DNA from 3 places in the Kribbella qitaiheensis genome. Region 3 is predicted to be linked to each of the others. Evidence: riboswitches for the same ligand, from Rfam matches in the RefSeq annotation. Region 3 holds a riboswitch; each other region holds the start of a gene.
The links. A riboswitch is a leader RNA that binds a small molecule or an ion and turns the genes downstream of it on or off. The one in region 3 is predicted to bind cobalamin.
Positions count from the first base shown of each region.

Region 1 (7,591 bases), 2.0 Mb from region 3:
GCTGGCGGACCTGATGGCGTTCATCCGCGAGTCGCGGTTGCCCGTGCTGGCGAAGGCGGGGATCGCGCATGCCCAGTTCGAGACGATCCATCCCTTTGCCGATGGCAACGGTCGTACCGGGCGCGCGCTGATCCACCTGATCCTGCGCGCCGAGGGACTCGTCGAACGGACCGTTCCACCGGTCTCACTATCGCTGGCGACCCACGCCACGCAGTACGTCGAAGCGCTCACCGCGTTCCGGCACACGGGAAAGGCGACAAATCCACGAGCCCGTACTGCGGCCAACCGGTGGCTACTCATGTTCGCCATCGCGTGCAGTCATGCGACAGCCGAGGCTGCCCGCTTCGAGCGAACCGCCTCGGAGCTCAAGTCCGCTTGGCGGGAGAGAGCAGCTCCGGTACGAGCCGGGTCCGCCGCTGACCTGCTCATCAACACGTTGCCGGCAGCCCCTGTTCTCACCCTCGCGGCAGCAGCCCGGCTGATCGACAGATCTCAGCAGGCCGCCAACCAGGCCCTCACCCGATTGACCGCCGCCGGCGTACTGCGCGAGGTCACCGACGCGCGCCGCAACCGCGTCTACGAAGCCCCCGAACTCATCGATGCATTCACCCTCCTGGAACGCCGTTTCGCCAGCCCCGCCGCCGACACCCGCATCGAACCTCCGAACCGTCCAGTGCCATCAAGCCCCAACCGGCCCTGACCCGCGTGGACCGGCCCATCGCCGCCTCCTCTTCGCACAGCAAACTGCCGCGCGATCGACTAGCAGATCGCGTGGCCGGGCGCCACGACCGACACACCTTCGTGAGTTGACTTCCGCTCGTCGGTCGAGGTTCAATTCGAACATACGTTCGAAGCTCGATCAAACGGGGAGTGTGAGGAACTGTGATGCCGGAGCCGTTCGACTGGGACATCCTGCAGCGACCGTCCGCGATGGCGATGGTGCGGGGACAGCTCGGCTTCAGCTGGATGGTGTTGTCCGGGCGGCTCGCCGCGCTGACCGACGAGCAGTACTTCTGGCGCCCGAGCAGCCAGGCATTGACCGTCGTACGACGGCAGTACGCCGGGCGCTTCAGATCGATGGGGTCCGGCGAGTGGGTCGCGCAGTGGCCGGACGAGCCGGATCACCGCGGACCGCGGACCATCGCCTGGCTGATCGCCCATCTGACCGAGACCTTCTTCGAGCGCTGGGAGTGGACCTTCGGCGCCAGCAGGCAGGGGCCGGGCCGACATCACCCTGCACGGCAACGCCCAGGACGCGGTCGCCTGGCTCGCGCACTGGGTCGATGCCTGGCAGGAGTCGATTGCCGGACTGGACGAGGAGCAGGCGATGACGGTCGGCATCAGCCAGGCAACCGAACTCGACGCTTCCGAGCCGTTCGGCCATGTCGTCCTACGCCTCAACCGCGAACTCATCCACCACGGCTCCGAGATCATGACCCTGCAGGACCTCCATGCCCTCGCCGCCTAACCAGCGCCGGACCAACCAGCACGGGACCGACCATCGCCGACCTGAGCTACCTCGGCGACTTGACCTGCCCCGGCAGCCTGACCTGCACCGCTTGTCCGACCCGTCCCGGCGATCTGAGCCGCCTCGACAGTCCCACTCGTTCCGGCAGCCCGATCCGCTCGGGCTTCCGGACCAGAACGCCTGGCCGCCAGGGCGCGGATTCTCCAACCACCGCTCAGGAGAGCGTCTTGGTGGCCAGGTCCCATCTTGACATCGCGGCGTGCTGAGATGATTTCCACAAGATGTGCGACACGCGGCGCGTCGCGGCACTACATGTGGGGGTTCTGTGGCTAAAGTCTCTACTACTGGCGAACAGGGGAATCCGGTGGAAATCCGAAGCTGCCCCGCAGCGGTAAGCGGGGAATGTGCTCCGTGAGCCCGAATACCTGTCGCCGGTGCGTGTGCCGCCGGCGCACGCTGTCCGAGGCCTCGAGGGCGGGCCGCAGGGCGTGACAGCAGAAGATCAGCAAGATGGTGGGCAGCAGCCCCGGACCGGGTCGTAAGACGCGGGTCGGCACCTAGCACCCCATCGGGTCGTGAGCACCCCAGGCCGGGGTGCCGCGCGCGCTGATCGACCCTGTCCCGTCGTGCGCTCCACTCCCGGGTCCCGGTCGTCAAAAGACTCGCGTGGAGAGAGCGCTTGTGACCATCGTTTCGCCATCCCAACCGACCATCGGCCAACCGGCCAGCGGCCAGCCGACCAATGGCGCACCCGGTCAGTCGGCACCGAACCAGCTGACCGTCGTACGCCGTGACGGCAGCAGCGCCGCGTTCGACCCGACCAAGATCTCGGTCGCCCTGAGCAAAGCCTTCCTGGCCGTCGAGGGCACCGAGGCCGGCAGCAGCCATCGGGTCCGCGATCTCGTCACCGACCTGACCGACCGCGTTGTCACCACCCTCACCAGCCGCGGCGACGCGCGGCGCAGCGTGCAGGTCGAGGACATCCAGGACCAGGTCGAGCTCGCCCTGATGCGGGCCGGCGAGCACCAGGTCGCCCGCGCCTACGTGCTGTACCGCGAGGAGCGCACCAAAGCCCGGACGCCCGACACAGCGGCCGAGCTCAGCACCAAGCCGGTCATCAACGTCCGCGCGGCCGACGGCACCAGCGCACCGCTCGACGTCGAGCGCCTGCGCGTGATCGTCGCCGAGGCAGCGGCGGGTCTCGGATCGGTCGACGCCGAGCTGATCCTGAACGAGACGCTCGGCTCTTGCTACGACGGCATCGCCCAGCACGAGGTCGAGCTCGCCCTGGTGATGGCGGCCCGCGGCTACGTCGAGACCGAGCCGGAGTACAGCTTCGCCGCCTCCCGGTTGCTGCTCGACCAGATTCGTCGCGAGACGCTCGGCCGCGTGCACGGTGAGCCGCGGCAGGCGAGCCAGGCCCGACATGGCCACGGCGTACGTCGACTACTTCCCGCTCTACATCCAGACCGGGATCGAGGCCGGGCTGCTCGACCCCGAGCTGGCCACCTTCGATCTGGCCAGGCTGGCCGCGGCGATCAAGCCGGAGCGCGACCTCGACTTCGCCTTCCTCGGCCTGCAGACCCTCTACGACCGCTATCTCCTGCACATCGACAAAACAAGGTTCGAGCTGCCGCAGGCCTTCTTCCTCCGGGTCGCGATGGGGATCTCCTTGAAGGAAGAGAACCGCGAGGAGCGCGCGCTCGAGTTCTATGAGCTGCTCAGCTCGTTCCGGTTCATGTCCTCGACGCCGACCCTGTTCAACTCCGGAACGACGCGGCCGCAACTGTCGTCCTGCTTCCTGACCACGGTCGACGACGACCTGTCCGGCATCTTCGCCGGCATCCGCAACAACGCGCTGCTCGCCAAGTACTCCGGTGGACTCGGCAACGACTGGACCCCGGTCCGCGGCATCGGCGCCAAGATCCGCGGCACCAACGGCGAGTCGCAGGGCGTCGTACCGTTCCTCAAGATCGCCAACGACACCGCCGTCGCGGTCAACCAGGGAGGTAAGCGCAAGGGTGCGGTCTGCGCGTACCTCGAAACCTGGCACATGGACATCGAGGAGTTCCTCGACCTCCGCAAGAACACCGGCGACGAGCGCCGTCGTACCCATGACATGAACACCGCGAACTGGGTGCCCGACCTGTTCCTGCAGCGGGTCGAGGCCGGTGGCGACTGGACCCTGTTCTCCCCCGACGAGGTCCCGGACCTGCACGACCTGTACGGCGCGGCCTTCGCCACGGCGTACGAGAGCTACGAGCGGGCAGCGGATCGCGGCGAGATCCGGGTGTTCCGCCGGGTCAAGGCCGTCGACCTGTGGCGCCGGATGCTGACCGTGCTGTTCGAGACCGGTCACCCGTGGATCACCTTCAAGGACGCGTGCAACCTGCGCTCGCCGCAGCAGCACGACGGCGTGGTCCACTCGTCGAACCTGTGCACCGAGATCACCCTGAACACCACCGTCGACGAGACCGCGGTCTGCAACCTGGGCTCGGTCAACCTGGTCGCGCACCTGACCGGGACCGGCCTCACAGCCGCTGGTTTGGATGGCGAACTCCTCCGCGACACCGTGAAGACGGCAGTCCGGATGCTCGACAACGTGATCGACGTGAACTTCTACACCACGCCGGAGTCGGAGCGCGCGAACCAGCGGCACCGTCCGGTCGGCCTCGGCCTGATGGGCTTCGCCGACGCGCTCTTCGCGCTGCGCATCCCCTACAGCTCCGACGCCGCCGTCGCGTTCGCCGACAGCTCGATGGAGCAGATCAGCTACCACGCGATCGAGGCCTCGAGCGACCTGGCCGCCGAGCGCGGCCGATACCAGACGTACGACGGATCACTGTGGAGCCAGGGCATCCTGCCGATCGACTCGCTGGAGCTGCTGCGGCAGGCCCGCAACGGCGATCTGACCGTCGACACCGGCAAGGAGCTCGATTGGGACGTACTGCGGGTGAAGGTGCTCCGCGACGGCATGCGCAACTCGAACGTGCTGGCGATCGCGCCGACCGCGACGATCTCCAACATCTGCGGCGTGAGCCAGTCGATCGAGCCGATCTACCGCAACCTGTTCGTCAAGTCGAACATGTCGGGCGAGTTCACCGTCGCCAACCCGTACCTGGTCGCCGACCTGAAGGCGCGGGGGTTGTGGGACGCGGTGATGGTGTCGGACCTGAAGTACCACGACGGCATCCTGTCCCAGATCGATCGCGTCCCGGCCGATCTGCGGGAGCTGTACGCGACGGCCTTCGAGATGGACCCGATGTGGCTGATCAAGGCGGCATCGCGTCGGCAGAAGTGGCTCGACCAAGCCCAGTCGCTGAACCTCTACATGTCGGCTCCGTCCGGCAAGGCGCTCGACGAGCTCTACCGTTCAGCCTGGCGCTACGGGCTGAAGACGACCTACTACCTGCGCTCGCAGTCGGCCACCCACGTGGAGAAGTCCACCCTGCAAGGGACGGACGGCCGGCTCAACGCAGTACCGGTCGCAGCCGCACCGGTCGCGGCAACTCCAACGCCGGCTCCCGTCGCATCGCCGATCACGACCAGCGCAGTACCGGCCACTCCCCCGGCGCCGGCGCCCGAAGTACCGATGGACGATTCATTGCTCGATGCACCTGCCGTCTGCCTGATCGACGACCCCGACTGCGAGGCCTGCCAATGACCACCACCAGCAACGTGACCGGACTCGGTTCGATCGCCGTCGGCGCTTCCCGGATCGAGGTCGCCGACAAGGCGATGATCAACGCCCGCGCGGACGTGAATCAACTGCTGCCGTTGAAGTACCAGTGGGCCTGGGAAAAATATCTTGCCGGGTGCAACAACCACTGGATGCCGACCGAGGTCTCGATGCAGGCCGACATCGCGCTGTGGCAGCGTCCGACAGGGGCCAAGGACGGCCTGACCGAGGACGAGCGGCTGATGCTGAAGCGCAACCTCGGCTTCTTCGCCACCGCGGAGTCGCTGGTCGCGAACAACATCGTGCTCGCGGTCTACCGCCAGCTCACCAACCCCGAATGCCGTCAGTACCTGCTCCGCCAGGCGTTCGAAGAGGCCGTGCACACGCACACCTTCCAGTACATCTGCACGTCGCTCGGGCTGGACGAGGGTGAGCTGTTCAACATGTACCGCGAGGTGCCGTCGATCTCCGACAAGGATGCCTGGGCGCTCAAGTACACCCAGCACCTGGAGGATCCCGACTTCAAGACCGGTACGCCGGAGACCGACACCGACTTCCTCCGCGATCTGATCGCGTTCTACGTGGTCTTCGAGGGGATGTGGTTCTACACCGGCTTCGCGCAGATCCTGTCGCTCGGCCGGCGGAACAAGATGGTCGGTATCGCCGAGCAGTACCAGTACATCCTGCGCGATGAGTCGATCCATCTGAACTTCGGCATCGACTGCATCAACCAGATCAAGCTGGAGAACCCGCACCTGTGGACCGAGGCGTTCCAGGCCGAGGTGCGCCAGATGCTCACCGAGGCCTGCGAACTCGAGGTCGCCTACGGCCGCGCCACGATGCCGAACGGCATGCTCGGCCTCACCGCCGACCTGTGCGAGCAGTACATGCACTTCGTCACCGATCGCCGCGCCGAGCAGATCGGCATCAAGCCCATCTTCGGCGAAACCCGCAACCCCTTCGGCTGGATGTCCGAAGTGATGGACCTCAAGAAGGAGAAGAACTTCTTCGAGACCCGAGTCATCGAATACCAATCCGGCGGCGGCCTCAGCTGGGACTGAAGTAGCTGCCGAAGGACTCAGTTGCGTCCGAAGGGCCGGGGGTCCTGCCCCTCGGTCCTTCGGACGCAAGTGCGCCGGTTGGTTCTCGCGTTAGCTGGAGACCTCTTGTCAACATCGAGGCCCGATCCCACCCCGGACCACTGCCTGGCTGAACGTCCGGTCTCCCCGCCCGAGGCCGGCAGACCCAGCTGACCAACCGCGTCCAGGCGTCCGTCCTCGCGCAGCACGCCGGCCACACCTGAGCGCAGGGGTCAGCTGTAGGTGACGTCCAGGACTCCGATGACCTTGTCCAGGCGGGCGGCGACTCGGCCGGCGTCGAAGCCGGCGCCTTCGACGACGATGTGGAGGGTGCAGGTTTCCAGGCAGAGTTTGAGTTCGCGGACGTCGTAGGGGTTCAGCTGGACGGCGATTCGGGCCAGTAGGCCGCGCGTCTCTACTACATCTGCGGTGAACGTGGTCAGGACGCGCTCCGGTACTGCGTACGTAGGCGCAGCCTCCGCCGTACGACTGTCGACCATCGTCATCGGACGTCCTCCTTGTGGCGAAGCAGGCCGAAGGTGACGCCGTCGACCAGCGCCTCCCAGGAAGCCTCGACGATGTTGTGCCCGACCCCGACCGTCACCCAGGAACCTTCCCCGTCGGCCGTCTCGATCAGAACTCTGATGACCGCGTCCGTGCCATGACCCTGGTCGAGGATCCGGACCTTGTAGTCACGCAGGTCGAACTTGTTCACCACCGGGTAGGCGCGTTCGATCGCGGACCGCAAGGCGTGGTCGAGCGCATTCACGGGGCCATTCCCCTCGCCGGTGACGATCTCGCGATCCCCACCCGCCACCAGCTTCACCGTCGCCTCGGAGACGGCTTCACCCTCGGCGCGCGATTCGGTGATCACCCGCCACGACTCGACATCGAAGAAGCTCGGCCGGGCACCGGCGACCTCCTCGGTCAGCAGCAGTTCGAACGACGCGTCGGCGGCCTCGAACGTGTACCCGCGCGACTCCATCTCTTTCACCCGGTCCGTCACCCGGCTGACCAGTTCACGGTCGTTGCCGAGGTCGAAGCCGAGTTCGCGGCCCTTCAACTCGACACTCGCCCGGCCGGCCATCTCCGAGACGAGCATCCTCATGTCGTTGCCCACCAAGGCCGGATCCGTGTGCTGGTAGAGATCGGGATCCACCTTGATGGCGCTGGCGTGCAGGCCCGCCTTGTGGGCAAACGCTGACACCCCGACGTACGGCTGCCGGTTCGACGGCGGCACGTTCGTCACTTCGGCGATCGCATGCGCGATCCGATACGACTCGGCCAGCCGGCCGGGCGGAAGGAGTTGCATCCCGCGCTTGAGTTCGAGGTTGGCGACGACCGCGAGCAGGTCCGCGTTGCCGG
Region 1 covers NZ_CP043661.1:1,467,127-1,474,717, forward strand. Annotated here, with positions in the region: gene F1D05_RS06665 (Fic family protein) at 1-700, shown strand, start outside; partial or broken gene F1D05_RS06670 (DinB family protein) at 967-1,468, shown strand; cobalamin riboswitch at 1,778-1,915, shown strand; partial or broken gene F1D05_RS39845 (ATP cone domain-containing protein) at 2,150-2,476, shown strand; gene F1D05_RS06680 (ribonucleoside-diphosphate reductase subunit alpha) at 2,895-5,132, shown strand; gene F1D05_RS06685 (ribonucleotide-diphosphate reductase subunit beta) at 5,129-6,208, shown strand; gene F1D05_RS06690 (hypothetical protein) at 6,460-6,732, opposite strand; gene cimA (citramalate synthase) at 6,729-7,591, opposite strand, start outside.
Region 1: linked by a shared signal. The riboswitch ahead of F1D05_RS39845 (ATP cone domain-containing protein) and the one ahead of F1D05_RS43335 (ATP-binding protein) in region 3 are both predicted to bind cobalamin.

Region 2 (7,591 bases), 3.5 Mb from region 3:
CCCCTGTCCATTGTGCTGATCGACGCTCAGGTCGGCTCCCAGCAGGCGGGCGATGAGCCAGAGCAGGCTGGTGGCGAGCACCGCGCCACCGACGGCAGCCGCTCTGACGGGCCGGCGCTGAGCACTGGGGCTGGTGTTCTGGGACCCCCGACATGGTCCACCTGCCCGCCCGCTTCGGACACCGCGCCCAACTCCGCGCCGCCGTCGACCTGCTCGCCGTCGAACTCGATCACCCCCGCCTCGGCACCGACACCATCGTGCCCGCCCTGCTCGACTCGCTGCTCCTCTACATCCTGCGAGCCTGGTTCGACGAACAACCCGAACCGAGCAACACCGCAGGCTGGGCCGCGGCACTGGCCGACCCTGCGATCAGCGCCGCGCTGCACGCCATCCACCGCGACTCCGCCCACCACTGGACGTTCCAGACACTGGCCGCACAGGCGGGCCTGTCCCGCGCGGCCTTCGCCAAGCGGTTCACCGCACTGATCGGCCAACCGCCCCTCGCCTACCTGACCTGGTGACGCGTGACCACCGCGGCGCGGATGCTCCACGGATCCGACGCCCCGCTCAGGCACGTCGCTGCCCAGACCGGCTACACCTCAGAATTCGCCTTCGCCAACGCCTTCAAACGCCAGTACGGCACCGCACCCGGCAGATACCGCCGCCACCGCCAACCGGGAACCGGGAACAAACAACAGACCTGGGCGTAACCACACCTCAGCCAGCTGCTTGGCGGCCACACGACACAGCTTGCTCACCAGCGTTACGGACCGGTCGAGGCCGCCGAGCTGAAGAGACGGTTGGGGCAAAGCAGTCGCCGAGCTCACTCTGGCGGCGGCGTGGGTTGGGCGGGCTCAGCCACAATGGGGTGGTGAAGGTACGTACAGTTCTTGGGGATCTGTCGGCCGGTGAGTTGGGAGTTACCGACTCGCATGATCATCTGTTCTTTCGTAGTGCGCTGCTTCCAGGGCAGGAGTTGGATGATCCTGAGGCGGCGTTGCAAGAGGCAAAGGATTTTGCGGCTGCCGGTGGGCGCACGATCGTGCAGTGGACGCCGTACGGGCTGGGGCGGGGCGCGGAGTGGTTGCCGGAGATCGCGAAGTCGGCTGGGGTGCACGTGGTCGCGGCGACCGGGTTTCATCGGGCCGACCATTACGCCGCCGAGGTGGTCGCCGAAGTCAGGCCGAGGCTGGCGGAGTTGTTTGTTCGGGAGTTGACAGACGGGATCGGCGATACCGGTGTGAAGGCCGGGATGATCAAGGTGGCCGGGGGTTTCCACGTCCTCGATGCTCATGCGCGCGAGGTCCTGATTGCCGCCGCGGAGGCGCATCACGCGACCGGGGCGCCGATCGGGATCCATCATGAACTGGGCAGCGGCGCCGACGCGGTACTGGAGCTGTTGGTGGACGACCGGGGTGTGCCGCCGACGAGCGTGATCCTGGGGCACCTGAACCGTTTCCCCGATCACGAGCTGCATCTCGAAGTGGCCGCCCGTGGCGCGTTTCTGGCCTTCGACGGGCCGTCGCGGGCGAACAACGCGACGGATCCGCACCTGTTCGAGTGCCTGGGCGCGCTGGTCGATGCCGGGTACGCCGGTCAGCTCCTGCTCGGCGGCGACACCACCACCGCGAAAGCGCGGGGCGCGACCGGCGAGGGACCGGGGATGCCCTATCTGCTCACCGGGCTCCGGCCGCGCTTGATTCGCCGGTTCGGCGAGGAGTTCGCTGCCGACATGTTCGTCGCCAATCCCGCCCGCGCCTTCGCGGCTCCGTGGGCCGGATGACTGCCTGTCGGTGCAGGGCCGGGTTCCGGGCGTGGGAAATCTGTTGCCGGAGGCACGGGGGCGGTACGGTTCGCTCGTGAATACCGTCGCGCAGATCTTCGTCGGCCTCGCCGGCGCCTTCCACTTGGCCGTGTTCGTGATGGAGAGCCTGCTGTTCCGGAAGCCCAGCACCTACCGGCGCTTCCTGATCCCGAACGAGACCGAGGCCGCGATCGCCCAGCCGTGGGCGTTCAACCAGGGCTTCTACAACCTGTTCCTCGCGCTCGGCGCGTTCGGCGGCCTGATCGGCGGTGGCGACAAGGGACACGCGATCGCGCTGTTCGCCTGTGCCTGTATGGCCGGCGCCGGCATCGTCCTGGTCGCGTCGAACCGCAAGATGCTCCGCTCGGCGGTCCTGCAGGCCGGTCCGCCGATCATCGCGCTGGTGCTCGCCGCCGTCCTCTGATCTTCAAGTGCACTTGAAGTCGAAGGGTTGACTTCAAGTGCACTTCAACGCCGAGTCTTCTCGGCATGACCGCGACAGCTGAACTCCCCGCCGACCAGCAAGAGCCCGCCATCGATCAGCGCGGCGCCGGCCGTCTGCCAGGCGTGCTTGCGCCGCAGTACCGCGCTCTCACGATCGGGATGGTCGCGCTGACCGTGCTGGTCGCGTTCGAGGCGCTCGCGGTCGCCACCGCGATGCCGACGGTGGCGCAGGCGCTGAACGGTCTGCCGCTCTACGCGCTCGCCTTCGGTGGACCGCTGGCATCCGGCGTCGTCGGCATGGTGGTCTCCGGCACCTGGAGCGATCTGAAGGGGCCGACCCGCCCGCTGTGGCACGGCACCGGCTGGTTCCTGGCCGGCCTGCTGATCGCCGGCCTCGCGCCGTCGATGGAGGTCCTCGTCATCGGCCGTTTCGTCCAGGGCTTCGGGGCAGGCCTGCTCACGGTCGCCATGTACGTCGTGGTCGGTCACCTCTACCCGGCCAGGCTCCGGCCGAAGATCTTCGCCGCTTTCGCCACTGGCTGGGTCGTGCCGTCCCTGGTCGGACCCGTCATCGCCGGGCTCATCGTGGAGCACTCGAGCTGGCGGATCGTCTTCCTCGCCGTACCGGCGATGGCGATCCCGGCGGCGCTGGTGATGCGACCGGGTCTGGCTCACGCGGGGACCGTGACCGAGCAGCGCGATCAGAGGATCTGGGGCAAGCAGGCGGTATGGGCGGTCGTCGCGGCGGTCGGTGTCGGAGTGCTCAGCTACGGCGGGCAGCAGCACGGCGTACTGCAGGTTGCGTTGCTCATAGCGGGTCTGGCCGGAGTTGTCGCGTTCGCGCCGAAGCTGTTGCCGAGTGGGACGTTCAAGCTGGCGTCGGGACTTCCTTCGGTGATCGCGCTGCGGGGTTTGGTGGCTGCGTCCGGGTTCGGTGCAGAGGTGTTCCTGCCGCTGATGCTGACCCGTGAGCGTGGACTGTCGCCGACGTACGCCGGGCTGGTTCTGACGGTGAGCGCACTCAGCTGGACCGCCGCCTCCTGGTACCGCGGACGTCCGAAGCAGCCGTTCTCGCACGCGGTCTTCCTGCAGGCCGGGATGGTCTCGATCGTGCTCGGCATCGTGACGGCGACACTGACGCTGAACCCGAACGTGCCGGTCCTGGTCGGCGTGCTCGGCTGGAGCCTCACCGGACTCGGGATGGGCACGGTGTTCCCGACCGTGTCGGTGCTGGTCCTGGAGTACTCGAGCCGCGAGGAGCAGGGCGCGAACAGCTCGGCCCTGTCACTCAGCGACTCGTTGGCCACGGCAACTGTGCTCGCCATCGGCGGCTCGGTCTTCGCCGTCATCGAGCCGCACTGGCCGATCGCGGCCTACCTGACTGCCTTCGGACTGCCGGCACTCATCGCCCTCGTCGGCGTTCTCGCTGCCCGGCGTACAGCCCGGTAGTGCTACTCCTTCGAGCCGGTGACGGCGATGCTGGCGCCCAGGCCGATGATCATCAGGCCGCCGGTGCCGCCGACCAGCTCGAGGCGGCGGGGGGAGCTGGCGAACCATTCGCGAGCGGTGCCCGCCAGCAGGGCCCACAGGCCGTCGGAGCACAGCGCGATGGTGATGAAGATCAGGCCGAGAAGCAGGATCTGAAGCGTCGCGGATCCGGCCTCCTTGTCGACGAACTGCGGCAGGACGGCGGCGAAGAAGACAGCGGTCTTGGCGTTCGTGACGCCGACCAGGAAGCCCTGCCGTAGTACGCGCCTGGCGCTGCCCGGCTTGACCTCGCCGGCCAGTGCCGCGGCGAGCGACTTGCGAGTCCGGAAGGCGTGGACGCCGAGATAGATCAGGTACGCCGCGCCGGCCAGCTTCACGATCGTCAGCACGATCGCGCTCGCGGCGATCAGGGTGCCGAGGCCGAGTGAGACGGCGACCAGCATGACGGAGGCGCCGGCGGTGTTGCCGAGCATGGTCAGCACCGCCTCACGGCGGCCGACGGCGAGCGCCCGGCCGACGATGAACAGCACGCTCGGGCCCGGCACGATGATGATGATCAGGGCGGTGATCGCGAAGGCGATCAGGTGGTGAGCTGACGGCATCTGCCAACCGTAAGCTCCGTCGCAGCACTTTGCAGCTGGGTTTCGATGGGTGGGAAACATCACCCGCCGCGCCGCGGTCCGTTGACCCTGACGGAACGCGACGGCTACGGTTCGGGGGACAACCTGCGGTGCCATGAGGGAAACCGGTGAAAGTCCGGTACGGCCGCGCCACTGTGAGCGAGCTCAGCTCGTAAGTCAGGACGCTCGGACACCAGCAGCCTTTCGAAGGGGACGCGCACTTCCCTAGGAGGTCCAGATGAACACACCTGTTTCCGCCACGTCTGTCGCCGTACCGGCTCTTTCGCCGCGTCTGCTGGCACTCGCCCTGCTGACCGTGGGCCTGGCGCTGATGCTCGCCTACCTGGTCGGCTTCGACCAGGGCGCGCTGTCCCGCTCAGGCATGTACATGCACGAGCTGATGCACGACGGCCGCCACCTGCTCGGCGTGCCCTGCCACTAGCAGTTCTGTCTAACCACCCTCAGTACGTCCTCGGCCCGGACTCGGGCCTTCGGAAAGACAGGTCTGCCATGCGTACCTTCGGATCCCTCCTGGTGCGCGGACTGATCGTCGGACTCTTCGCCGGCCTGCTGGCCGGAACCTTCGCCTACGTGACGGGCGAGCCGCGGATCGACTCCGCGATCGCGATCGAAGAGGCCAACGCGTCCGCGCACTCCCATGACACCGGCGCCGAGCACGAGCACGCGGAGGGGGAGAAGCCACTCGTCAGCCGTGACGGTCAGCGAGCCGGACTCTTCCTCGCCACCTCCCTGTACGGCGTGGCGCTCGGCGGCATCTTCGCCGTCGGCTTCACCCTGCTCCGGCGCAAGCTGCGGACCAAGAGCGACACGTACGCCGCGCTCGGCCTGGCCGCCGCGGGCTACATCGGGATCGTGCTCGTGCCGTTCTTCAAGTACCCGCCGAACCCGCCCGCGGTCGGTGATCCGGACACCATCACCAAGCGAACGGTGACGTACCTGCTCACGCTGGTGATCGGCCTGCTCGCTGTCTGGGCCGGTGTCACCGCGTCGCGGTGGGTGCAGCGGTTCGGCGAGCTGCCGTGGATCCGGCTGGCCGGCGGTGGCGTTGCGCTGGTGGCGACCGTCGTGGTGGGGTACCTGATCCTGCCCAAGATCAACGAGGTGCCCGACACCTTCCCGGCGACCTTGCTCTGGCAGTTCCGACTCGCCTCGCTGGGGACGCAGACGGTGCTGTGGACGCTGCTCGGAATCGGATACGCTGCGGCGGTCGACCGTCGTACGCCGGTAGCCGTTGACTCGAAGGTGGTCGCCGCTTGACCGCACTGACTCTGGTCGCCCACGCGCTCACTCCGGCGCTGCGAGGGCTTGTCCTCGGCGGCGCTGCCGAGCCGGATGCCGCCAGTCTCGAAGCTGCTCGCGAGCTGAAGCTGAACGCGGACGAGGTGTTCGCAGGGCCGGAACCGGCCGCGGTGAAGACCGCGGAGGCGCTCGGACTCACCCCGAAGGTCGAGGTGGCGCTGCGGGACCGCGAGTACGGCGACTGGACCGGGCGCAGCCTGGAGGAGTTGCTGACCGCGGATCCGCAGCAGGTGGGCGGCTGGCTGGAGCATCCGCACACGGCACCGCCCGGCGGCGAGAGCGCGAACGACGTGCTCATCCGGGTCGCCGACTGGCTGGGTGACTTGTCCTCGGCCTCCGAGGATGGCGCCAAGAACGTGGTCGCGGTCGTGCATCCGGCGGTGGTCCGAGCGGCGGTTCTGTACGTGCTCGAAGCGCCGGCTGAATCCCTCCGGCACGTCGACGTGCGACCGCTTTCGGTGGTCCACCTGTCCGCCCACACCGGAGCTTGGTCACTCGTCTTCGGATAATCGGGTCTTCCCGTTAGAGAGTTCCAATGTCAGACTTCGGAGACCTTTGAGTCACGGAGCGCTGACGGGGAGTCGCGATGGCGGACGAGTTCGAGCTGCTGGTCCGGCGGGTGCAGGAGCTGCCCGCCGAGGTAGCGGCGTACGAGACACGTTCGTACTTCGCTTCGCTGGCACCTGACGTCGCGCTTCGGCTCGCGGAGACGCGGCCCGACGAGGTCGGCTCGCTCGACGGCGCACCGGCCGTACTCCGGTATCGCGCGAACCACCTCCGGCTCGTCGACGCCCGCGATCGGCTGCGGGCCGCGGGGCCGGTGGGGGAGCATGAGCGCAAGCGGCTGGAGACCCTTGACGAGCTGCTGACGCCGGTCGCGAGCGCCGAGGTAGATGCTTCAGGCAACGTTGCGAAGGTGCTCCGGGACCGTCAGTTCCTCGCGATCCAGCCGGACGGGCAGGGCCGGGCGGTCGAAGTACTGGGAGATCTCGATCGGGCGCGCAACATCGCCGTCCTGGTTCCGGGGATGGGCAACAACCTCGAAACGCTGCGTGGGCAGGTGGATCGGGCCGATCTGATCCGGCATGAGGCCGGGCCCGGTACGGCCGCGGTGCTGTGGCTCGACTACGACTCGCCGCAGGGTCTGCGGGAGGCGGCGAGTAAGCGATCCGCGATTCAGGCTGGGCCGGCGCTGCGCCGATTCAATGCCGGCCTGGACACCGAGAGGTTGCCGGAGGCAAAGGTCACCTTGGTCGGGCACAGCTACGGTACAGATGTGGTCGGTCAAGGGATGATGCAGGGCGTCCGGGTGGACCGGGTGGTACTCACCGGCAGCCCCGGAATCACCAAATTCGTCAACCAGGCCTCGGATTTCGTCCCGGAGCCGACCAGACTGTACGTCGAACGCGCGCCCGGCGACTACGTGTCCTACAGCGAGTGGCACGGCCCGGACCCGGCGACCTTCCCGGACGCGATCCGGATGGCGACGAACGACGAGGCCGTCTCGGTGCATTGGCACAACGAGTACTACCGCCAGAACAGCGAGGCGCTCCGCAACATCGGCCGGGTGGTCCGCGGCGACCTGGCGCACATCACCACCACCGACACCAGCCGGTCACAGGAGTCGAAGCTGGCACTGGGAGTTTCCTGGGCCGACCCGTTCAACAGCGCCGCGGCAGCCGCCGGCAAGGTGTATGACGGAGTCGTGTCCCTGACCAAACGCTCCCACCCGAACCAGGTACGCGCGAACGCAGACGGAAGCCGCCCCGGCCGAATCCCGTCGAAGCCGGTAGGCCGCGCCCATACGCGGCGTCCAGAAAGGCCAAGCCGATGACGGCGTGTGCGTTGGGGTCGACCTCCACCGACGCACGAGCGGTGGAGCCGACGCGATGACACTGCCCGAAGCACGCGAGGT
Region 2 covers NZ_CP043661.1:4,191,044-4,198,634, reverse strand. Annotated here, with positions in the region: partial or broken gene F1D05_RS43055 (DUF6069 family protein) at 1-81, opposite strand, end outside; gene F1D05_RS19700 (helix-turn-helix transcriptional regulator) at 153-521, shown strand; gene F1D05_RS40465 (helix-turn-helix domain-containing protein) at 525-710, shown strand; gene F1D05_RS19695 (phosphotriesterase family protein) at 872-1,783, shown strand; gene F1D05_RS19690 (DUF1304 domain-containing protein) at 1,860-2,228, shown strand; gene F1D05_RS19685 (MFS transporter) at 2,294-3,697, shown strand; gene F1D05_RS19680 (LysE family translocator) at 3,700-4,338, opposite strand; adenosylcobalamin (AdoCbl) riboswitch at 4,474-4,544, shown strand; gene F1D05_RS19675 (CbtB domain-containing protein) at 4,595-4,798, shown strand; gene F1D05_RS19670 (CbtA family protein) at 4,867-5,634, shown strand; gene F1D05_RS19665 (histidine phosphatase family protein) at 5,631-6,185, shown strand; gene F1D05_RS19660 (alpha/beta hydrolase) at 6,263-7,510, shown strand; gene F1D05_RS19655 (hypothetical protein) at 7,566-7,591, shown strand, end outside.
Region 2: linked by a shared signal. The riboswitch ahead of F1D05_RS19675 (CbtB domain-containing protein) and the one ahead of F1D05_RS43335 (ATP-binding protein) in region 3 are both predicted to bind cobalamin.

Region 3 (7,591 bases):
CCAGCTCGGGCGCGGCGGCGAACTCCTCTACATGACCAACACACAGGTACCCGACCAGCTCTACCTGCGCGGGCAGATCCAGTACGGCGGCGACCTCACCGGGCTCGAAGAACGACACCCAGCCGACACCGAGGCCTTCGGCGCGAGCAGCCAGCCACAGGTTCTGGATTGCGATCGCCGCCGAGAACCAGGTCGTTCGTGGGTCTGCGTGACGTCCCAGTACGTGCCGGCCACCTCGGCCGGGGTCGCAGGTCACGGCGATGTTCAAAGGAGTGTCGAGGATCGCCTCGATCTTCAGTCCGTCGAACTTGCTCCGGCGGTCAGCAGGCAGCGACGCCGCGAACGCATCCCGCTGAGCGGTCGCAAGGTCGTGCACCTTGCGCCGGGTCGCGATGTCTCGGATCAGGACGAAATCCCACGGCTGGCTCAGCCCCACGCTCGGCGCCCGATGCGCCGACTCGAGCACACGGGTGAGGACGTCATCGGCGATCGGCTGGTCGATGAATCCTCGGCGTACATCCCGCCGCTCGGCCAGCACCCGATGCACGGTCTCCCGCTCAGCCAGTGGATACCCGGGCGCCGCTGTGTGATCCTCGGTCGGCTCGGGCAGTCTCCCGATGGCGACTGTGGCTCGTGCCGAGCGCTGCTTGCGTACTACAAGTTCCGCGCCGCTCAGGATCACGGCGGCCTCGGCGACGCTCGGAGTACCGGTTAGGCGCTCTACCTGCTCGCTAGGCGTCGGTACTGGTTGTTGGGACAGCTCCAGTGCGGGTGCAGTGAACAACTCGGCGCCCAGTGAGGCCACTAGTCGCTGCAGCCCCGGTTCTGCTTCCTTGCCGTCGACAGTGACCACCTGTACGACGTCGCGCGGGTCCAGACCGGCTAAGGCGGTCTCCACGAGGTCCCGGAGCTCGCGGTACGACGTACCGGAGCGTAGGCCGATCCCCAGCAGCAGACTCATTTCTCCAACCCCGCATAGACGCGAGCGGCTGCCACGAACCTGGCAGGCACGTCCGGAGTGGCCGTCCAGTGCAGGTGCAGGTAGGACGCGTGGATCTTCGGACGGGCAACACCTTCCTGGACGCCGCCGGGCAGATACCAGGCGCTGTCGACGTCGCTGTCGTACTCGACCGTCGTGCGGTGGAACTCGTGCCCGCGAACGCGTCGCCCCTCGTCGAAGATGGCCGTCGTGGTCGCTGCGATCGCCGTACGGTAGCCAAGTGTCAGGCGACTCGTCATACGAGCCGTCGCGGGCAGGACGCCGGTCAGCTGGTGACCGTCGAGTTCACGGCACAGGTAGAGCAGGCCGGCGCACTCCGCGACGACGGGCAGTCCGGCGGCGATCTCGGTCGCGACCTGCTTGCGGAGTTCGGCGTTGTCCGAGAGTGCCTCGGCATGCAGCTCCGGGAATCCGCCGCCGAGGTACAGGGCTGAAGTTGCCTCTGGCAACGGCTCGTGGAGCGGGTCGAAGGTGACGACCTCGGCACCGGCGGCGGTCAGCAGTTCGGCGGTCTCGGTGTATCGGAAGGAGAACACGGGGCCGCCCGCCATCGCGATCACCGGTCGGCCCTCCTCCGCCGGGCTGACCTCGGCGGCCGGGTCCCAGGCCTCGACGTCCAGCTCGGACGCGGCCTTCGCGGCTGCCACGAAGGCTTCCAGGTCGACGCCCTGCCGTACGAGTTCGGCGGCGGCTTCCACCGCGGTGACCGCCTGCTCGCGTTGTTCGTCGGCGGGGATCAGGCCGAGATGGCGGCTGGGGACGGTCAGGCGGGTGTCTCGGCGGAGTACGCCGAGGACCGGTACGCCGGTGGGCGCGACGCCGGCACGGACCTCGGCCTCGTGGCGGTCCGAGCCGACCTTGTTGAGGATCACGCCGACGATCCGGACGCCGGTGTCGAAGGAGACGAATCCGGCGACGACCGCGCCGACGCTGCGGCCGGCCGCGGAGGCGTCGACCACGAGCACGATCGGTGCCCTGAGCAACTTGGAGACGTGTGCGGTGGAGGCGTATCCCTCGGTGCCGAGCGCGCCGTCGTAGAGGCCCATCACGCCTTCGACGACGGCGAGATCCGCACCGGCGGCGCCGTGGGCGAACAGTGGGGCGACCCGTTCCTCGCCGGACAGCATCGGGTCGAGGTTGCGGCCCGGCCGACCGGTCGCGACCGCGTGGAACCCGGGGTCGATGTAGTCCGGCCCGACCTTGAACCCAGCAACCCGATGACCGGCAAGCCGCAGGGCAGCCATCAACCCAACCGCGACCGTCGTCTTCCCCGCCCCCGACGAAGGCGCAGCAACAACAACCCGCGGGATGCTCACCACGGCCCACCCACCTCGCACTCAACCCAAAGCGCCCGCGGACCGAGTGACTGCGTGCTCACCACCGGCCACCGTCCCGCACTGGTTGCCGTGGACCAGCTGATTGCGGGCTCACCACTCGATGCCCTTCTGGCCTTTCTGGCCGGTGTCCATCGGGTGTTTGAGTTTGGTCATCTCGGTGACCAGGTCGGCCGCGTCGATCAGGCGCTGGTCGGCGTTGCGGCCGGTGATCACCACGTACTGGTGACCCGGCCGCTTGGTCAGCGTCTCGACCACCTCGTCGACGTCCACCCAGCCCCACTTCATCGGGTAGGTGAACTCGTCCAGCACATAGAGATCGTGCGTCTCGGCCTCGATCCGGCGCTGGATCTCACGCCAGCCTTCGAGCGCGTCGGCGGCATGGTCCTCCTCGGTACCGGCCTTGCGCGACCAGCTCCAGCCCTCGCCCATCTTGTGCCACTCGACCGGGCCGCCCTGACCCGTTGCCTCGTGCAACTGTCCGAGCGCCTTGAACGCCTCTTCCTCGCCGACCTTCCACTTCGCGCTCTTGACGAACTGGAAGACGCCGATGTTCCAGCCCTGGTTCCAGCCGCGCAGCGCCATCCCGAACGCCGCGGTCGACTTCCCCTTCATCTCACCGGTGTGCACCATCAGCAATGGCCGGTTCCGGCGCTGCCGGGTGGTCAGACCGTCCTTCGGTACGACGCTCGGTTGTCCTTGTGGCATCAGGCGGCGCTCCGATCCGTGACGGCGCGAACAAGGTTGCCCGCAGCAACTTCACCCAGATCCAGGTACTCCGCGCCGAGGTCGGTCGCCAGCTCGGCGGCCAGTCCGAGCCGTACGCCGCGACGCGGTTCGCAGTCCACCACGACGCTCGCGATCCCTTGCATCGCCAGCCAACCGGCTGCCTGCTTCGCTCTCGCGAACGCCTTCTCACCTTGCGTGGCGCGGCCGTCCGTGACCAGCACCAGCAACGGCCGGCGCCGCGGATCCCGAATCGCGGCGATTCGTAGTACGTCGGCTGCCTGCAGAAGCCCTTCGGCGAGCGGGGTGCGACCACCGGTCGGAAGGGATTCCAGCCGCCGTACTGCGGTCTCGACGCTGCCGGTCGGCGGCAGGGCGACCGTGGCGGCGGCACCGGAGAAGGTGACCAGGCCGACCTTGTCGCGTCGCTGGTAGGCGTCGAGGAGGAGAGAGACGATCGCGGTCTTCACCTCGCCCATCCGCCTCTTCGTGCCCATCGAGCCGGAGGCGTCGACGCAGAAGAGGACGAGGTTGCCCTCGCGTCCTTCGCGGACGGCCAGGCGGATGTCGTTGCCGCGGACGGTGAGGCCGGGGCCTGACCTACCACGGGCGTGTTGGTGGGGTGCTGCTGAGCGGATCGTGGCGAGCAGGTGCGGGCGGCCTGGTTCGCGACCGACTCTTGCTCGGTCGCCGACAACGCGGCCGACTTCGGTGATCGCGCGGGAGCGGCGACCGGCCACGCCGGCGCCTGCGGCTTGGACGCTCAGGAGGCGAGCCTTGTAGGGCTCGGAGCTTGCCTCGACCTGACCGGTCGGGGTCGGTCCGGCCTGGCCCGCCTTGGGCGTCGCGTTCGGCGGGGTCGTCGCGTCGCGCTCGGAGACCTGGTCCGCGTCGAGAGCCGACGGATCGTCCTCGGACGCCGCGGCATCGGGCGCCTTGCCCTCCGGGGCCTCGATCATCCGGGCCGCCATCTGGGCCGCCGTTGCCCGGGCCGTTGTCCGGGCCACCGCTCGGGCTGCCCTCGGGGCCGCCGTTCGGGCCGCCTTCGGGGTCGTCGTCCGGGTCGGGTTCGGGTGGGGTGCTGTTGTTGATCGCCTGCTCGAGCTGCTCGTCGTCGAGACCGGGGGCGTCGAACGGGTTGCGACGTTTGCGGTGGGGCAGGGCGAGCTTGGCTGCGGCTCGTACGTCCTCCACCTCGACCACCGTGCGCCCCGACCAGGCGGCGTGCGCGACCGCAGTACGGGCGGTCACGAGGTCTGCGCGCATCCCGTCGACGTCGAACGACGCGCAGATCTCGGCGATCTGGCGGAGCGCGGCGTCGGTCAGGATCACGTCCGTCAGCAGGCTCTGTGCTTTGACGATCCGCTCGGCGAGTTCGCGCTGGGCGTTGGCGAACCGGGCGACGTACGCGGTCGGATCGGCCTCATAGGTCAGCCGCGCGCGCATCACCTCGACGCGGACGGCGGGGTCGCGGCTCGCGACGACGTCGACGGTCAGGCCGAAGCGGTCGAGCAGCTGCGGGCGGAGCTCGCCTTCTTCGGGGTTCATGGTGCCGACGAGGACGAATCGCGCCGGGTGGGTGATGGAGACGCCGTCCCGTTCGACCGTCGCGCGGCCCATCGCCGCCGCGTCCAGGAGTACGTCGACCAGGTGGTCGTGCAGCAGGTTGACCTCGTCGACATACAGGAGTCCGCGGTGCGCGGCGGCGAGCAGCCCCGGCTCGTACGCCGTGACGCCTTCGGAGAGCGCTCGCTCGAGATGCAGGGAGCCGAGTACGCGGTCCTCCGTCGCTCCCACCGGAAGCTCGACCAGGCGGGCGGGACGCAGGGAGCGCTCTCCGCCGTTCTCGAGGCCGATCTCGACGCTGAGCTCGTGGGGGCCGACCTGGTGCGGGCCGTCGGGACAGTCGGCAGCCGGGTGGTCCGGGTCGCAGGAGAAGCGGCAGCCCGTCACCACCTCGACGGCGGGCAGGATCTCGGTGAGCGCCCGGACCGCGGTCGACTTCGCCGTCCCCTTCTCGCCGCGGATCAGCACCCCACCGATCGCCGGCGACACCGCGGCGAGGATCAGCGCGAGCTGCAGCCCCTCCATCCCGACGACCGCGGTGAACGGAAAGCCATCCGACAACACCCCACGGTGCGAAGCGCCCGGGGCCAGCGGGGCCGGGTGCGGACCCGGCGCGGGGTGGGAGTTCGGCGCGGGGTGGGAGTTGGAGGCGGGGCTAGAGCCCGGGGCGGGGCTAGAGCCCGGGGCGGGGCTAGAGCCCGGGGCGGGGCTAGAACCCGGGGCGGCGTGAGAGACGGGGGCGGGGTCGGAACCCGGGTGAGAGCTGGGGGTGGGTTGTGAGGTGGGTGGAGCTGGCCGCATGGGCGGTGGTTCCCTTCGTCCTGCGGGTATCCACGCCCGCCTTGGCACCTGGCTCACCGGGAACGCGGAGAGCGCTCCCTGGTGGACGACGGGAGATGTCCTGGCTTCCGGGTACTCACCCGGTCACAGTGGCGGGACCGCCCCGGACTTAAGCCCCTCAGGGCCGTCACCGGTGTTCCTCTCCAACCGTCCCGGCGATCATTCCACACCACCCAGCGCGCCCCACCCTCCGGAGACGAACCTCACCAGCAACCGCCTGTGACCAAGCCGGCAGGACGACGCTCTACCGGTGAAGGGGAGGGTGGGTGCAGGGCGCGTCAAGATGCGAGGGCGTGCGGTGAAGTCAGGCGGCGTGGGGTATGGCTGGTGGGTCGATGTAGGCGCGGTCGGTGGGGCTGATCCAGATCAGTGATCCGGTGTCGGTGGTGAAGATCTGCCAGTTGCCGTGGTGCTTGAGGCGATGGTGTTGGCGGCAGAAGGCCTCGAGGTTGTCGGCGTCGGTCAGGCCTTTCGGGAACGGGACGCGGTGGTCGAGGTCGCAGTATTTGACGCGTGCGTTGCAGCCGGGGAACCGGCAGCGCCGGTCCCGGTCGCGGACGTGCTGGTCCAGTCCCGGACTCGGTGTGTACCGGGCGGGATCGGACTTCGGGGACCGGTCGGTCAACCTGTATCTGAACTTGGCCCGGGTGAAGGCCATCGCGAGGGCGTCTTGGGGCAGGGTTCCGTAGCCTTCGAGTTCGCCGCCGGTGCAGACCGCGCCGGTGGCGAGTGCTTCGGCCTCGGCGTAGGTGCAGTGGATCACCACCTGGACCCCGACCGCCGGGTTCAACCCCGATTCCGGCAACACCCCAACCGCACCAGCCACACCCGGCGCACCCGGCGCCACACCCGCCGCAACACCCGGCGCACCCGGCGCCGTACCTGCCGCACCTGCCGCACCTGGCGCACCTGGCGCCGCAGCCGAGGCTGTACTCGGTGCGGTCTCCGCGTCAGCAACTCGGCCGGCGGTCGCACCTCGATCATTCGCGGCGTCCCCGGACGCGGGCTCAGAACCCGGGTGGGCGCTGTTGGTGTGGTCGGGGTGGGCTGTGGAGGGGCCGGGGTGGTTCGGTGCCTCACCCGCAGCGGCGCCGGGGGCCGCGGTGGCTTGGTCATGGCCGAGGAGGCGGGCAACGGCCAGGTCGGTGCGGAGCTGGTCCAGGGTGCGGGGATCGCCTTGGCGTTGCAGCTCGATACAACGCGCGGTCAGGGCCGCCATGATGGCGGTGATGTCGATCGCCGAGGTCGACACCACCAGATCGGCCATCCCGCCATCGTGGGACACCGTGTAGGTGGTGCGTTCCAGCTGCCGCTGCGCATGCAGCAGCGACTCGTACTCCGCGAGCACTTTGGCCGCTTCGCGGTGTGCGATCTGCTTGATCCGCGCCCAGCCATAGCGTTGACCCCACGCGAGCACGACCTTCTCGACGCCGGCGCGGAGATCGCCGTCGGCAATGACTGCCAGTTCGTGGGCGATGTGCTGCGCTGCGGCCGCCGGCAACCCGCCGGCGCGCAGCAGCGCGAGGGTGGTGGGGAACCGCTCGACCAGAACAGCCGCCCGGTTCAGCCACCGCGCCGCCGTCCGGCGGTGAGCGCCCAGCACCAGCCCGATCTCGTCCGACACCGACCGCAACACATCACCCGACCAACGCCGCTCCGCCGGACCCGCCGCCCGATCCCCGGGCCGCGGCGACTCATGACCCAGATCAGCCGACGTCCCCGCCAACACGTGATGCAGCCCGACCATCCGCTCGGCCTTCCGGGCAGCCAGCACCGACTCCAACTGCGAGATCATGGACAACTGACCCAGCAACTCGTCCGCGTCCAGCACAGCAGCGTCCGCGCCGACCACCGAGGTCAACGCGTCCACCATCTCCACAGGACTATCGAACATGCTAGCGACTATAGACCCTTCTGGCGACAATGAGTGACACCAGAGAAGGGCTGTGGACAACCTCAAAACCCAACCCAGCAAGGGAAACAGGCTCCATCCCAGGTAGGCAGTAGCCGGCGGCGGCTGCGTCCGCTGCCGTCTCATCTGCTTGCCGACAATTCGCCTCTCCGTGAGCCCAAGGTCAGGACCTTTGGCACTGCTGATGCAGCACGCCGACGCCTAGGTTCGGAC
Region 3 covers NZ_CP043661.1:7,660,265-7,667,855, reverse strand. Annotated here, with positions in the region: gene bluB (5,6-dimethylbenzimidazole synthase) at 1-961, opposite strand, end outside; gene F1D05_RS36280 (cobyrinate a,c-diamide synthase) at 958-2,316, opposite strand; gene cobO (cob(I)yrinic acid a,c-diamide adenosyltransferase) at 2,428-3,042, opposite strand; gene F1D05_RS41605 (VWA domain-containing protein) at 3,042-3,557, opposite strand; gene F1D05_RS43335 (ATP-binding protein) at 3,661-5,187, opposite strand; cobalamin riboswitch at 5,501-5,638, opposite strand; gene F1D05_RS36265 (HNH endonuclease signature motif containing protein) at 5,771-7,360, opposite strand.